3 regions of the Variovorax humicola genome follow, and region 3 is predicted to be linked to each of the others. Evidence: riboswitches for the same ligand, from Rfam matches in the RefSeq annotation. Region 3 holds a riboswitch; each other region holds the start of a gene.
The links. Region 3 has a riboswitch for thiamine pyrophosphate ahead of thiC (phosphomethylpyrimidine synthase ThiC). Riboswitches for the same ligand answer to the same signal wherever they lie in the genome.
Positions count from the first base shown of each region.

Region 1: linked by a shared signal. The riboswitch ahead of WKW80_RS11915 (LuxE/PaaK family acyltransferase) and the one ahead of thiC (phosphomethylpyrimidine synthase ThiC) in region 3 are both predicted to bind thiamine pyrophosphate.
Region 2: linked by a shared signal. The riboswitch ahead of WKW80_RS05090 (purine-cytosine permease family protein) and the one ahead of thiC (phosphomethylpyrimidine synthase ThiC) in region 3 are both predicted to bind thiamine pyrophosphate.

Region 1 is NZ_JBBKZV010000005.1:297,329-301,921, forward strand. It holds gene WKW80_RS11905 (IS91 family transposase) at 1-536, shown strand, start outside; gene WKW80_RS11910 (hypothetical protein) at 1,308-1,616, shown strand; TPP riboswitch at 1,994-2,087, shown strand; gene WKW80_RS11915 (LuxE/PaaK family acyltransferase) at 2,156-3,259, shown strand; gene WKW80_RS11920 (acyl-CoA reductase) at 3,256-4,593, shown strand, end outside.
Region 2 is NZ_JBBKZV010000002.1:280,467-285,059, forward strand. It holds gene WKW80_RS05075 (sulfate adenylyltransferase subunit 1) at 1-269, shown strand, start outside; gene fdxA (ferredoxin FdxA) at 310-639, shown strand; gene WKW80_RS05085 (NAD(P)/FAD-dependent oxidoreductase) at 597-1,664, shown strand; TPP riboswitch at 1,698-1,801, shown strand; gene WKW80_RS05090 (purine-cytosine permease family protein) at 1,873-3,207, shown strand; gene thiD (bifunctional hydroxymethylpyrimidine kinase/phosphomethylpyrimidine kinase) at 3,152-3,997, opposite strand; gene WKW80_RS05100 (FAD-dependent oxidoreductase) at 4,021-4,593, shown strand, end outside.
Region 3 is NZ_JBBKZV010000010.1:140,581-145,173, forward strand. It holds gene WKW80_RS17985 (HAD family hydrolase) at 1-20, shown strand, start outside; gene WKW80_RS17990 (LysR family transcriptional regulator) at 39-935, opposite strand; gene WKW80_RS17995 (NAD-dependent epimerase/dehydratase family protein) at 1,026-2,069, shown strand; TPP riboswitch at 2,124-2,232, shown strand; gene thiC (phosphomethylpyrimidine synthase ThiC) at 2,307-4,202, shown strand; gene WKW80_RS18005 (glutathione S-transferase family protein) at 4,340-4,593, shown strand, end outside.

The DNA of each region.
Region 1 (4,593 bases), on a different contig from region 3:
CACTTGCCGACTGGCATGCCTTCGCCGACTGGCTCGCGCCGCTGCGCAAGTGCGAATGGGTCGTCTATGCCAAGCGTCCGTTCGCCGGCCCCCAAGCGGTGCTGGCTTATCTGTCGCGCTACACCCACCGGGTTGCCATCTCCAACAGTCGGCTTGTCGCGATGGACGAGCGTGGCGTCACCTTCAGATGGAAAGACTATCGCGCCAAGGGCCGAACTCGCCACAAGACGATGACGCTCGACGCCGACGAGTTCATGCGCCGCTTCCTGCTGCATGTCTTGCCGGGAGGCTTCCATCGCATCCGCCACTACGGGCTCTTGGCCAACGGCGCTCGCAAGGTCAGCTTGGTACGCATTCGCGAACTCCTGCTGCAAGAAGCCGATGCCACTGCTCAAGCCTCGGACGCCGATCGCGAGCCAGGTCCCGCGCAACCGACCTTCCTCTGCCCGCACTGCGGTGGCCCGATGATCATCCTGCAGACCTTCGCTCGCGGGCAATCCATCCGCGCACCGCCTCAGCAGCCTCGGGCACCATGAGTACTGATCTTCATCAGCGTCCAAACCAAGCTTCGCCTCTCCATCTTCCAGGGTCGATGTGGGGTGGTCTCGCCTTCGCGCCTCACGAAGCCCTTGCCGTCGGCCATGCCACCGGGCGACTCAACGCTCCGGCTTCGATCCGCTGTACCTCATCGACGCCATCGGCCGAATTCTTGGGCGCATCGCCAGCACCTGCTCGATCCACGCATCCCGAATCCCCATAGCTTCGTAGCCTTCTCAGGCGTCAGAGGTGCATTCCGCGGTTTCCTCCCTCGAGGCTTGCCCAACACCTGCCCTCAGGCCGCAGCCGTGCTTGGCGCTGCGCTTCGCAAGGGCAGGTATCGGGCAACCCTTAACATGTACGGTAGTAGCCAGTTAGTCACCCTACGACTGCTTTCGCAGCGAGTACTGGAGTTTGAAGGAGCCAGGCGAGGCCGAGACAAAGCCTTCAGGCATACCGCAGGAGGCCGCTCAGCGAGTCGGCGGTTCGCGTACCTTCTCACGGGCCGCAAACCCACAGGTCGACCGAACTCCAGGCGCTCTTGGAGTGGCGTCATACCGGGCTGCCTCGGAGATACCATCCGCGCGCTCCGAAGCTCAGGCTCGCACATGAATCATGGAGCGCGAGCGGGTCGAGAAATGCTGTCTCCTTGGCGGCGCGGGCGCGGGCACTGTCGGTTTCGCACCGACAAAAGGGTCAGATTGTTTGCTACTTGCACCCTGCAGACGAGGGCGATATTTTTCGCGCGCCAAGTTTCCAAAGGAGATCTCATGTCCGTTGAATTCTTGCGACAGATCGCTGCCTCGCCCCTGCCCAAGTCGTACGCCGCACCGAAGGATATCGACGCCGTCAGGATCCTGCGGCAGGCGGGCCTGGTGATTGCATCGGTGGACGAGCCGCCACTGGCGGCTGCCAGAGTCTTGGCCATCACGGAAAAGGGGAGGATCGAACTTCTTCGATTTCACTACCCGGAGGCGCGCCCGAATCAAGGTCCCGCCAAGGCCAGCTGGTTGCAAATCGCAGCCCAACGTGCCCGCGAAGCAATCACGACATCGCACCGACGCGACCCTACGCCCTGAGCGACTGGGGCAGCGCCGCGGAATCCGTTGTCCGCTCCCCCAGACGTTCTGGAAACCCGCGCTCGCAAAGATCGGGCAGCCCATTCGTGGTGGCCGCTCAAATTTGCATGCGCTCGAAAGCAACATGTCGAAGGAAACTGCCGCGGGTCTACGTCGATCAGGGGCCGTCGCCCATGACGGCCGCGGTCCGCCGCAGCCCAATACCGTAGCCACTATCTCAATTTCGCGTGCGACATTGTCGCAAGGGCGCAGACTTGGCCGAATCCCCCGCAATGGTCACAAAGTAACGTCAATGCAAGGGTCACGGATTCAGGTTCTGGCAAAGGAGATGGAAATGTCGCGCCTTGCAATGGCAGGTCCGCAACGGATGTAGTATCGGTAGCGCTCCGGGGTGCACGCGACAGTGCTGAGATTCAAACCCGTGAACTTGAACCGGTTCATACCGGCGGAAGAAGAGCTTTCACTTTTGCCATCGGCGCATCTTGCCGAAGTCGAAGTGGCCTTCGGAGCAACTGTTTCACGCTCACGAAGAAGTCCTCATGAACCAGACCCCTGCAGATCGGCCCGCGGCCACTAGTCCAGCCGCCGAAGTGCTCGCCTTCATTGCACAGGACGGGTGCACCGACGACGAGTTCGATCGACTGGCGTTGCGTCTGTTCTCCCTCCAGTACGACAGCAATCAGGCGTATCGACGCTTCTGCCAGCGGCGCGGCGCAACCCTGCGCAATGTCAAGTGCTGGAGCGACATCCCGGCAGTACCGATTGACGCCTTCAAGGAGCTGGACCTGCGGTGCCAGCCGCCGGCCCCAACGGACCGGGTCTTCATGACCAGCGGCACGACCCGCAGCGAGGTCAAGGGCCGTCACTATCACCCGACGCTGGCGGTCTACGACCGGTCGATGATCAGCAACTTCTCGCGCCGGTTCATGCGCGGCAGCGGCAGGATGCGCATGTGCATCCTGTTCCCGACGGAGACCATGATGCCCAATTCCTCGCTGGCTCACTACCTTGCGCTTGCGCGCAGTGAATTCGGCACCGAGGAGAGCCGATACTTTTTCGGCCCGAGCGGGCTGGATATCGACGGGCTGTGCAATGCGCTGACACAAGCCGAGCGCAGCGGCTTGCCCTGCGCGCTGCTGGGCGCGAGCTACAGCCTGGTGCACCTGATGGACGAGCTTGGGCCGCATGGGAAATCGTTTCACCTGCCGGCGGGCAGTCGCGTCCTCGACACCGGTGGCTACAAGGGGCAGTCGCGCGAACTGCCACTCGACGCCTTCTATGCGCAGCTGTCCGCGCTGCTCGGCATCGAACGATCGCAGTGCATCAACATGTACGGCATGACCGAGCTGAGCACGCAGTTCTACGACGCGGGCAATGCCTCGGTGCCGTCGGTGAAGTCGGGGCCGCACTGGATCCGCTCACGGCTGGTCGACCCACTGACGGGCCGCGAAGTCGCGCGTGGCGAACGTGGCATCCTGGTCCATTGCGACCTCGCAAACTTCAACTCGGTCACCACCATCCTGACGGAGGACGTGGGTCAGGCAGTCGACGGCGGGTTCCTTCTGCTCGGTCGCGCCGAGGGCGCGCACGCCAAGGGCTGCTCGTTGGCGGTGGAGGAATTCATCCGGGCAGCTACGGCATGACGACGCTGCAAGCGGTTGCCGGGTACTTGCCGGGCTTGGCGCCGGCCGAAGTGCAATGGCACCCGCTGATCTTCGAGTCGGGGGCCACGCGGGTCGAAGTCGCCGCGCCCGTGTTGAGCCCGACACAGATGGCGGCACTCGCCTTGCGGGTCAAGCAGGCGAGCCGTCTGCATCTGAAGACGATGACCGTGTCGCAGATCGTGGCCGTGGTGGATCGCGCGATGGCCCGCCTGCTGGACCCGGCCGATTGCTACCGCATCCAGGCCGACCAGTTGCTGCCGATCATCAGCGGGTACGACGCGAATATGGTTCGCCTGGGCCTCACGGCTTTCTTCAAGACCTTTCGCGCGCCGCAACTGCACCGCTTCGTCGCGGAAGACTTCGCCAACCCCAAGTTGCTGGACGAATTCCAGCCACGACCCAAAGGGGGCGCCGCCAGGGCGTTCGGGCCGGACCTGCTGGTTCATAGCTGGGCCGGAAATGTTCCAGCACTGCCGCTGTGGAGTCTGGTCTGCGGATTGCTGGTGAAAGCGGGCAACATCGGCAAGGTGCCGAGCGCGGAACCGTTGTTCGCGGGCTTGTTCGCGCGGCTGCTGGTCGAGGTCCACCCGCCGCTGGCCGATTGCCTGGCCGTGGTGTGGTGGAAAGGCGGCGGGGATGAACAGGCGTCGGCCCTTTACGCCGAAGCCGATACGGTGCTCGCCTACGGGGCCAACGATTCGCTCGAAGGGATCCGCCACCGGCTGCCGGTCACGACGCGCTTCCTGCCATACGGCCACAAGATCGGCTTCGGCCTGGTCAGCGCCGCAGCCCTGGACACCCTGCGTGGGCCGGCGACGGCACGCCTGGCCGCTTGGGACGCGACGCGCTACGACCAGCAAGGCTGCTATTCGCCCCATGTCTTCTACGTGGAACGCGGTGGCAAGGTCTCGCCGCGAGAATTCGCGCAGTACCTCGCCAGCGAGCTCGCCAACCTGCAGCTCCGCTTCCCGCGTCGCGCCCTTGCGCTGGAGGATTCGGCCGCCGTCGCCGGATGGCGCCAAGCCATCGAGCTGCAGTCGATGTCGGCAGGCGTCGCGTCGGCGGCCGCGCTGATCGGCGAGCCCGATGAAACCTGGGGTGTCGCCTACGCGGACGTAGCGCAGGCCTTGGCACCCACAGCGCTGAACCGGAGCATCCAGGTGGTCGCGGTCGACTCGCTGGAACAGGTGATCGCGCAAGTGACAGTGCACCAACCCTTCCTCCAGACGGCGGGCGTCGCCGCAGCACCGGCAGAACTGTTCCGGCTGGCGGAACTGCTGGGTGCCGCCGGCGTGACCCGCATCTGCGCCATC
Region 2 (4,593 bases), on a different contig from region 3:
GGGTCTACTGGGCGCTGCAGGGCCATCGCTGGGTCAAGGCCAAGGTTGCGCGCATCATCGATCGCGTGAACATCACGACGCTCGGATCCGAGCCCGCCACGCAGCTCGAGGCCAATTCGATCGGCGACGTGGTGCTCTCATTGCAGCAACCGCTGGCTGTCCTGCCTTTCGCGAAATCACGCGCGCTCGGCTCATTGGTGCTGGTCGACACCGCCTCGCACAAGACCTCGGCCGCCGTCCTCGTGCAGCCTTCTGTCACAACCAACTAAAATATCCGGTTTCCCCCGATTACCTGCTTTCGCCAAGAAAATGACACACGTCGTCTCCGAATCCTGCATCCGCTGCAAATACACCGACTGTGTAGACGTGTGCCCCGTGGACTGCTTCCGCGAAGGCCCCAACATGCTGGTGATCGACCCCGACGAGTGCATCGACTGCGCAGTCTGCATTCCGGAGTGCCCCGTCAACGCGATCTATGCCGAGGAAGACCTGCCGGCCAACCAGATCGCCTTCATCAAGCTGAACGCCGAGCTGGCGCTGGCCGATGGCTGGAAGAGCATCACCAAGCGCAAGCCCGCGCTGCCCGATGCCGAAGAGTGGAAAGACGTGACCGACAAGATCGGGGAGCTGGTCCGCTGAACGCGGCTGCCGACCCCGCTGTCGTCGAAACCGACGCGCTGATCATCGGCGCAGGCCCGGTTGGCCTGTTCCAGGCCTTCCAGCTCGGACTGCTTGAAATCTCCTGCCACATCGTTGACGCCCTGCCCCGTGCGGGCGGCCAATGCGTCGAGTTGTACGGCGACAAACCCATCTACGACATACCGGGCACGCCACGCACAACCGGGCAGGGGCTGGTCGAATCTCTGCTCGAACAGATCGCGCCGTTCAAGCCGACCTTTCACTACGACGAGCAGGTCGCCACGCTGGCGCGGCAGCCGGATGGCAGGCTGTTGATGGGCACTTCCCGCGGAACGACCTTCCTGGCAAAGACGGTGTTTATCGCGGCTGGCGTCGGCGCCTTCGTGCCGCGCCGCATGACGGTCGAAGGCATTGCGCGCTTCGAAGGATCGAAGCTTTTCTACCACCCTGAAGCGCTCGAGCAATTTGCCGGCCGAACAGTGGTGGTGCACGGCGGTGACGATGCCGCCCTCGAAACCGCATTGGCGCTTGCGGGTCAGGCGAAGCAGGTCACCTTGCTGCACCGCCGCGATGCCTTCAACGCCGACGATGCACTGGTTGCACGATTTCGCAAAGCCGTGTCGGCGGGCGATATCAGGCTCGCCATCGGCCAGCCCACCGGTTTCGACGGCACACGGGTTCAGGTTGCGACACCCGACGCCCAAACCGTCGACCTGTCCGTGGACGCCTTGATCGCCTGCCTCGGCATCTCCCCACGCCTCGGCCCCATCGCCGATTGGGGCCTTGAACTCGAGCGCAAGCAGGTCCCGGTCGACACCGAGCGCTTCGAAACCCGCGAGCGCGGCGTATTCGCCGTCGGCGACGTCAACACCTATCCCGGCAAGAAGAAGCTCATCGTCTGTGGCTTCCACGAGGCCACGCTGGCCGCCTGGGCCGCCACGACCGTTGTCTTCCCGGGACAGTCGATCCCGCTCCAATACACCACGACCAGCACGCGGTTGCACACGCTGCTGGGCGTCGGCTGAAACTACAATCCACAAAGTTGCGCACATCGCGCGCAGCCACGCTAGGGGTGCCGGCCGTTCACCAGACGGTTGGCTGAGAGAGTCCCTTTGAACCTGATTGAGGTAATCCTCGCGCAGGGAAGCTGGTCCGGCGGCCGTCACGTTGTCTCGCGTGCATTCACAGCCATCGAACCGCGACCTGCCAATCGCTTTGCAATGGAGCAAATGGATGGCGCAGCCTTCTGACATTTCTTCGGCGTCCCGCAACGAGGCGCTTACGCCCTTGCCGGATTCCGCCCGCGCCTTCGGCTGGCACGACCATGTGTCCCTGTGGTTCAGCCTCGGCGTCGGCCTGCTCGTGATGCAGGTCGGGGCGTACCTGGTGCCCGCCGTGGGCACGCAGGCCGCGGCCGCCGCGATCGTGATCGGGTCCTGCGTCGGCGCTGGCCTGCTGGCCTGGACCGCGCGGCTCGGCTGCGAAAGCGGATTGGCCAGCGCGGGGCTCATGCATGCGACCTATGGGAGTGCCTTTGCGCGGCTGCCGGTGCTGCTCAACATCGTGCAGCTCGTGGGCTGGACCACCTTCGAGATCGTGATCATGCGCGAGGGCACGCAGGCCATCGGCAAGCAGGCCTTCGGCCTTGCGCTCGACAGCACGCTGGGCACGCTGCTCACCACCTTGCTATGGGGTGCAGTGCTGCTGGCGCTGCTCGCCGGCTCGATGGTCAGGTTGGTGCGGCGCTTCGTCAGACGCTTCGGCCTGCCGCTGGTGGTGATCTCGCTGGCCTGGCTCACCTGGCAGTTTGGCGGGCAACTCGCCGCCAAGGGCTTCGGAGCGTTCTGGTCGCGTACGGGTGACGGCACCATGGGCATGTTCGGCGCACTGGACCTGGTGATAGCGATGCCGGTCTCGTGGCTGCCGCTGGTGGCCGACTATGCACGGCATGGCAAGCGCAGCGCCGGCGCGCTCGGCAGCGCGTTCAGCGGCACGTGGGTCGGCTACGTGGTGGCGAACATCTGGTGCTATGCGCTCGGCGTGATGGTCGTGAGCGCGGCCGACACCGGCACCGGCCTGGTCACGGCGCTGCTGCTGGCGCAGGGCGGTCTGCTTGCCCTCGGGTTGATCCTCATCGACGAGCTCGACAACGCCTATGGCGACGTGTATTCGGGCGCCGTTTCCACCCACAGCCTGCTGCCGCGCCGGAGCGTGAAGCAATGGGGTCTTCTGATCGGCGTGCTGTGCATTGCGCTCGCAATGGTGCTGCCCATGCATGCGCTGGAGCGCTTCCTGTTGCTGCTCAGTTCGGTGTTCGTCCCGCTCTACGGCGTGATCCTCGGGCGCCTGGGCATAGGCGCCGCGCCGTCCGGCATCGGCACGCATCGCGTCGACTGGGGCGCCGCGACCATCTGGATCGTGGGCATCGCGCTGTACCATGGCCTCGCGGACTGGGCGCCGCAATTGGGGTCGGCGCTGCCGACCCTGGCACTGACGTTCGTAACCGCGTGGCTCAGCCGGCCGACACCGGAAAGCGATGCGTCGGCACTGGCGCAAAACCGTGGTTGAGCGGGCCGTGGCCCGCGCCGACCTTTACGTCGGCCCCGGCCGTCATCGCACCGATCACGTAGGCACGCGCGTGTTGCACGGCCTCGGGCAGCGCATGGCCGAGCGCAAGATGCGCCGCGATGGCCGAGGACAGCGTGCATCCGGTCCCATGCAGGTTCTGGCTCGCAATGCGGGCCGAACCGAAGCGTCGCGGCGGGCTGCCAGCCTCGGCGAGCACGTCGACGATCTCCTCGCCCTTCAGATGGCCACCCTTGAGCAGCACGGCATGCGCACCGAGGGCGAGCAAATCGCTGGCGGCGCGATCAAGGCCATCCACCCCATCGATCTCGCGCCCGATCAGCAAGGCCGCTTCATCCAGATTCGGCGTGATGACCATCGCGCGTGGGAACAGTTCGTTCACCAGCCGCTGCACCGTTTCGTTCTCGATCAAGCGGTCGCCGCTGGTCGCGACCATCACCGGGTCGAGCACCACGTTCGGCAGCCTGTAGTGGTCGATCGCCCACGCCACGACCTCGACCACCTCGGGCGCATGCAGCATGCCGAGCTTGACCGCATCGACGCCGATGTCTTCCACCACCGACTGGATCTGTGCCTTCAGAAATGCGGGCGGCACCGCGAAGATGCCGCTCACGCCCATCGTGTTCTGCGCGGTGAGCGCAGTGATCGCGGTCATGCCGTAGCACCCAAGCGCGCTGAAAGTCTTGAGATCGGCCTGGATGCCGGCGCCGCCGCCACTGTCGGAGCCGGCAATCGAAAGCACGCGCGCATAGCGCAAGGGAGCATTGGTCATCCGCAAAATTATCGACCACTCGCATGACGAATCGCGACGCCCTTCCGTTTGACGCAGCCACGGTGCTCGGCGCCGGCCTCATGGGCCGGCTGCTCGCGTTGTCGCTGGCGCGGCGCGGATGCCAGGTCTCGCTGCACGATGCGGGCGGTCCCGAGGCCGACGGGGCGGCCGCGCGCGTAGCCGCAGCGATGCTGGCGCCGCTGGCCGAATCGGCCGTGGCGCCGGCTTCGATCGTGCGGATGGGCCAGTACGGGCTCGAACGCTGGCCCGAACTGCTGGCATCGCTCGCGCAACCGGTCTTCTTTCAACGCGAAGGCACGCTGGTGCTGTGGCATCGACAAGACGCGCCCGAAGCCGCGCGCTTTGCCGGCGTGCTCGCGCGCACGGCGCAAGAGGTGCCCGAGTTGCCGGCAATGCAGCGGCTCGATGCCACCGGCGTCGAAGCGATCGAGCCCGCCATCGGCAGGCGCTTTGCGCAGGGCCTGTTGCTGCCCGGCGAAGGCCAGCTCGACAACCGCGAACTCCTCGCCGCGCTGCTGGCCTCGCTGCAAGCGTTACCGAACGTGCAGATGCATTGGCACAGTCCGCGCGCACCC
Region 3 (4,593 bases):
CCGGGCCGCAGCCGGGTTGAGCGGCCTGTCGCAGTTTTTCAGGCCAGCGCGCAGTACTGGGTGAGCTGTTCGACCAGGTGCGCGAAGGTGGCGCGAATGCGCCGCACCCGGCGCAAGTCTTCGTGCATGGTGACCCAGGTGTCGAGTCCCGCGGCGAGCGCGCCCGGCAGCACCTGCCTCAGCGCCGGGTTGCGCGCCGCCAGTGCCTTCTGGCAGATGCCGATGCCCAGGCCTGCGTGAATGGCGCCGAGCTGCGCCAGGTGGTTGTCGGTGCGGCAGACGGACATGCCGCGGCGCCAGTCGATCCCGCTACCGCGCAATGCGCGCAGGTCGTTCGTATTGCGGTCGGGGCCGATCATGGCGAAGCGGCTCAGGTCCTGAAGGCATTGCGGCGTTCCGTGCCGCTCGAGGAATTCGGCCGTCGCGAACATCCCGAGCTCGACCCGGCCGACGCGCGTGGCCACGATCGCCGCCTGCGTCGGCTGCACCATGCGGATCGCGATGTCGGCCTCGTGCCGCAGCAGGTCCTCCGTCTTGTCCGTCAGGCTCAGTTCGAACACCACGCCGGGATGTGCGTCGCGCAAGCCCGCCAGCATCTGGGGCAACACGAGCGCGCCGATCACGACGCTGGCGCTGATGCGCACCACGCCCGACATCGTATCGGCGCCCCCCGACGCAGCGCGCGAAAAGGCATCGGCGGCAGCCGCCATGGTTTCGGCATGCGCGGCCAGTTCGTGCGCTGCGTCGGTGGGCGAGAGGCCACCAGGCGAGCGCGTGAACAACGCCACGCCGACCGAGCGCTCCAGCGCGTCGAGACGGCGCCGCACGGTCGGCTGTGCAACACCGAGCGCGCGCGCGGCGGCGGAGAGGCTGCCTTCGCGCAGCACGGCAAGAAAGGCGCGCTGGTTCTCCCAGCCGGTGGTGTCGAGGCTCATACATTTCATACTAGCCGATCGACTGCTTTGGCCAATTGTGTCGATCCCCGCTTGCCACAAGAATCGAGCCTTCACACACAGGAGTTGGTCATGGCGAACAAGGGATTTGCATTGGTGCTCGGCGCAACCGGCGGTGTCGGCGGGGAGGTCGCGGCGACGCTGCTGCGGCGCGGCTGGCAGGTTCGCGGCCTGGCCCGCGATCCGGCGAAGGGGGCGGCGCAGTGGCGCGCGGACGGCGTGCCGCAACCGGAATGGCTGCGTGGAGACGCGATGGACGCGGGCAGCGTCGTCGCGGCGGCGCGTGGCGCGGCGCTGATCGTTCACGCGGTCAATCCGCCGGGCTATCGCAACTGGGAAACGCTGGTCCTGCCGATGCTCGAGAGCACCATCGCCGCGGCCCGCGCCTCGGGCGCCCGCATTCTCTTGCCGGGCACGGTCTACAACTACGGACCGGACGTGCTCTGTGCAGGGCACGATGTGGTCGAAAGCGCGCCGCAGCGGCCGACCACCCGCAAGGGCAAGATCCGCGTGCAGATGGAAGCACGGCTGCGCGAAGTCGCGCAGGAGGGCATCCGCTCGCTGGTGGTGCGGGCCGGCGATTTCTTCGGGCCGAACGCCGGCAACAACTGGTTTGCGCAAGGCCTGGTCAAGCCCGGGCAGGTTCCAGCCGCGATCAGCTATCCCGGCGACGCGGGCATCGGCCACCAGTGGGCCTATCTGCCCGATGTCGCGGAGACCATGGTGCGATTGGTCGAGCGATCGGAAGCACTGGGCGCCTTCGAGACCTTCCATATGGACGGCCATTGGGATGCCGACGGCACGAAGATGATCGACGCCATCCGGCGTGCGTTGGGCGACCGCGCGCCGGAGTCAAGGCGCTTCCCCTGGTGGCTCATTCGCTTGGCGCAGCCCTTCGTGCCGATGTTTCGCGAACTCATGGAGATGCGCTACCTGTGGCGCATGCCGTTGCGCCTGTCGAACGCGCGCCTCGTGGCGGTGCTGGGCAGCGAGCCGCACACGCCGCTCGACCGGGCGGTTGAGACGACGCTGGCCGGCCAGGGCTGCATGCCCGGCGACCGCTCGCGCGCCGCCGGCGTGGGCGCGGATGGTGTTCGGCGCGTGCTCACCTCCTGACACAAATCGGCGCAACGATTCTTTGCGCAGTCGACGCTGGTCGCGCCTAGAATCCGCCTCGCTCCGGGGTACACGCATGAGCGTGCTGAGATGGTTGTCAGGCAACCGAACCCGCGAACTTGAACCGGTTAGTACCGGCGGAAGAAGAGCTGCAGTTTGATTCGATCCAGAGGTCCGCCGCGGCCTCGGGTCTGTCGGGCGATTGCGGAGCACCCTCATCAACCCAGGAGTGCCCCCATGAATGCAGTCGACAAGTTTGCCTCGTTGCTCACACTGACGCGCGAGCCCTTCCCCGCTTCCACCAAGTCCGCCATCACCGGCAGCCGGCCCGACCTGCGCGTGCCCGTGCGTGACGTGGCCCTGACCAATGGCGAGGTGGTGTCGCTCTACGACACCTCGGGGCCGTACACCGATGCCACGGTCGACATCGATGTGCGGCATGGATTGCCCAGCGTGCGCGCCGCATGGGTTGCCGAGCGCGGCGATACCGAAAGCTACGACGGCCGCCTGCGCGCGGCGCTGGACGACGGCGTGAAGCATGAAGAACGCATGTCCGACAAGGAAGGCGAGCGCATAGCGCAACTGCGCGCGGAAGCCTCGGCATTGCAACGCACGCCGCGCCGTGCCAGGAGCGGCGCGAACATCACCCAGATGCACTACGCGCGCCGCGGCATCGTCACGCCCGAGATGGAATACGTGGCGCTGCGCGAGAACGGAAAACGCGAGTGGATGGCCGAGTACCTCGACAACGACGAGCGCGCGCGACGCGTCGCCGGCAACCCGATGGGCGCACGCATTCCGCAGATCATCACGCCCGAGTTCGTGCGCGACGAGGTGGCGCGCGGCCGCGCGATCATCCCGGCCAACATCAATCATCCCGAGGTCGAGCCGATGGCGATCGGGCGCAACTTCAGGGTGAAGATCAACGCCAACATCGGCAACTCGGCGGTCACCTCGAGCATCGAGGAAGAAGTCGAGAAGCTCGTGTGGGCGATCCGCTGGGGCGCGGACAACGTGATGGACCTTTCCACCGGCAAGAACATCCACACGACGCGCGACTGGATCGTGCGCAACTCGCCGGTGCCGATCGGCACGGTGCCGATCTACCAGGCACTGGAGAAAGTGGGCGGCGTGGCGGAAGACCTCACCTGGGAGATCTATCGCGACACGCTGATCGAGCAGGCGGAGCAGGGGGTCGACTACTTCACCATCCATGCGGGGCTGCGCCTGCCCTTCATCCATCTCACCGCGAACCGCATGACCGGCATCGTCTCGCGGGGCGGCTCGATCATGGCCAAGTGGTGCATCGCGCATCACAAGGAGAGCTTCCTCTACACGCACTTCGAGGACATCTGCGACATCATGAAGGCGTACGACGTGAGCTTCTCGCTCGGCGACGGCCTGCGCCCGGGCTCGGGTGCCGATGCCAACGACGAGGCGCAGTTTGCCGAGTTGCGCACGCTCGGCGAACTCACGCAGGTCGCGTGGAAGCATGACGTGCAGACCATGATCGAAGGACCGGGCCACGTGCCGATGCACTTGATCCAGGCCAACATGGATGAGCAGTTGAAGACCTGCCACGAGGCGCCGTTCTACACGCTCGGCCCGCTGACCATCGACATCGCACCGGGCTACGACCACATCGCCAGCGCGATCGGCGCCGCGATGATCGGCTGGGCCGGCACCGCGATGCTCTGCTACGTCACGCCCAAGGAACACCTCGGCCTGCCGGACCGCGATGACGTGAAGCAGGGGATCATCGCGTACAAGATCGCGGCGCACGCGGCCGACGTTGCCAAGGGCCATCCGGGTGCGCGCTCGCGCGATGACGCATTGAGCAAGGCGCGCTTCGAGTTTCGCTGGCAGGACCAGTTCAACCTCGGCCTCGACCCCGACACGGCGCGCGACTTCCACGACGAGACGCTGCCCAAGGACGCGAGCAAGACGGCGCACTTCTGCTCGATGTGCGGGCCGAAGTTCTGCTCGATGAAGATCACGCAGGAGGTGCGCGAGTACGCCGCGGCGAAGGGGCTGGCCGAAGACGCCGCGCTGGCCGCGGGCATGGTCGACAAGTCGGCGGCATTCAAGGCCGGCGGCGGCGAGATCTACATCCCGATCCGCAGCGGCGCCTGACAGCGTCGGCCATGGCGTCGGGCGCACCACCTGGCCGCGCCTTCGGCCACGGCCCGCCGGCCTCGGTGGAGGCGCGCGCAACCACCCGTGCTTGCCCGGGGTTACGTGCAGGCCACCGGTGCGCCTAGACTGCGGCGATGATCGTTCTTCACCACTGCACGAGCGCCCGCTCGTTCCGTCCGCTGTGGACGCTCGAGGAACTGGGCGCGGAGTACGAGCTGCGCATGCTTCCCTTTCCGCCGCGCGTGCTGGCGAAGCCCTACCTGGAGATCAATCCGCTGGGCACCGTGCCATTGCTCGTCGACGGCGACACGCGGATGACCGAATCGGCCGCGATGTGCCAATACCTCTCGGCGCGCTGCGATCCGGGCAACCGCACGGGCCTGCAGGT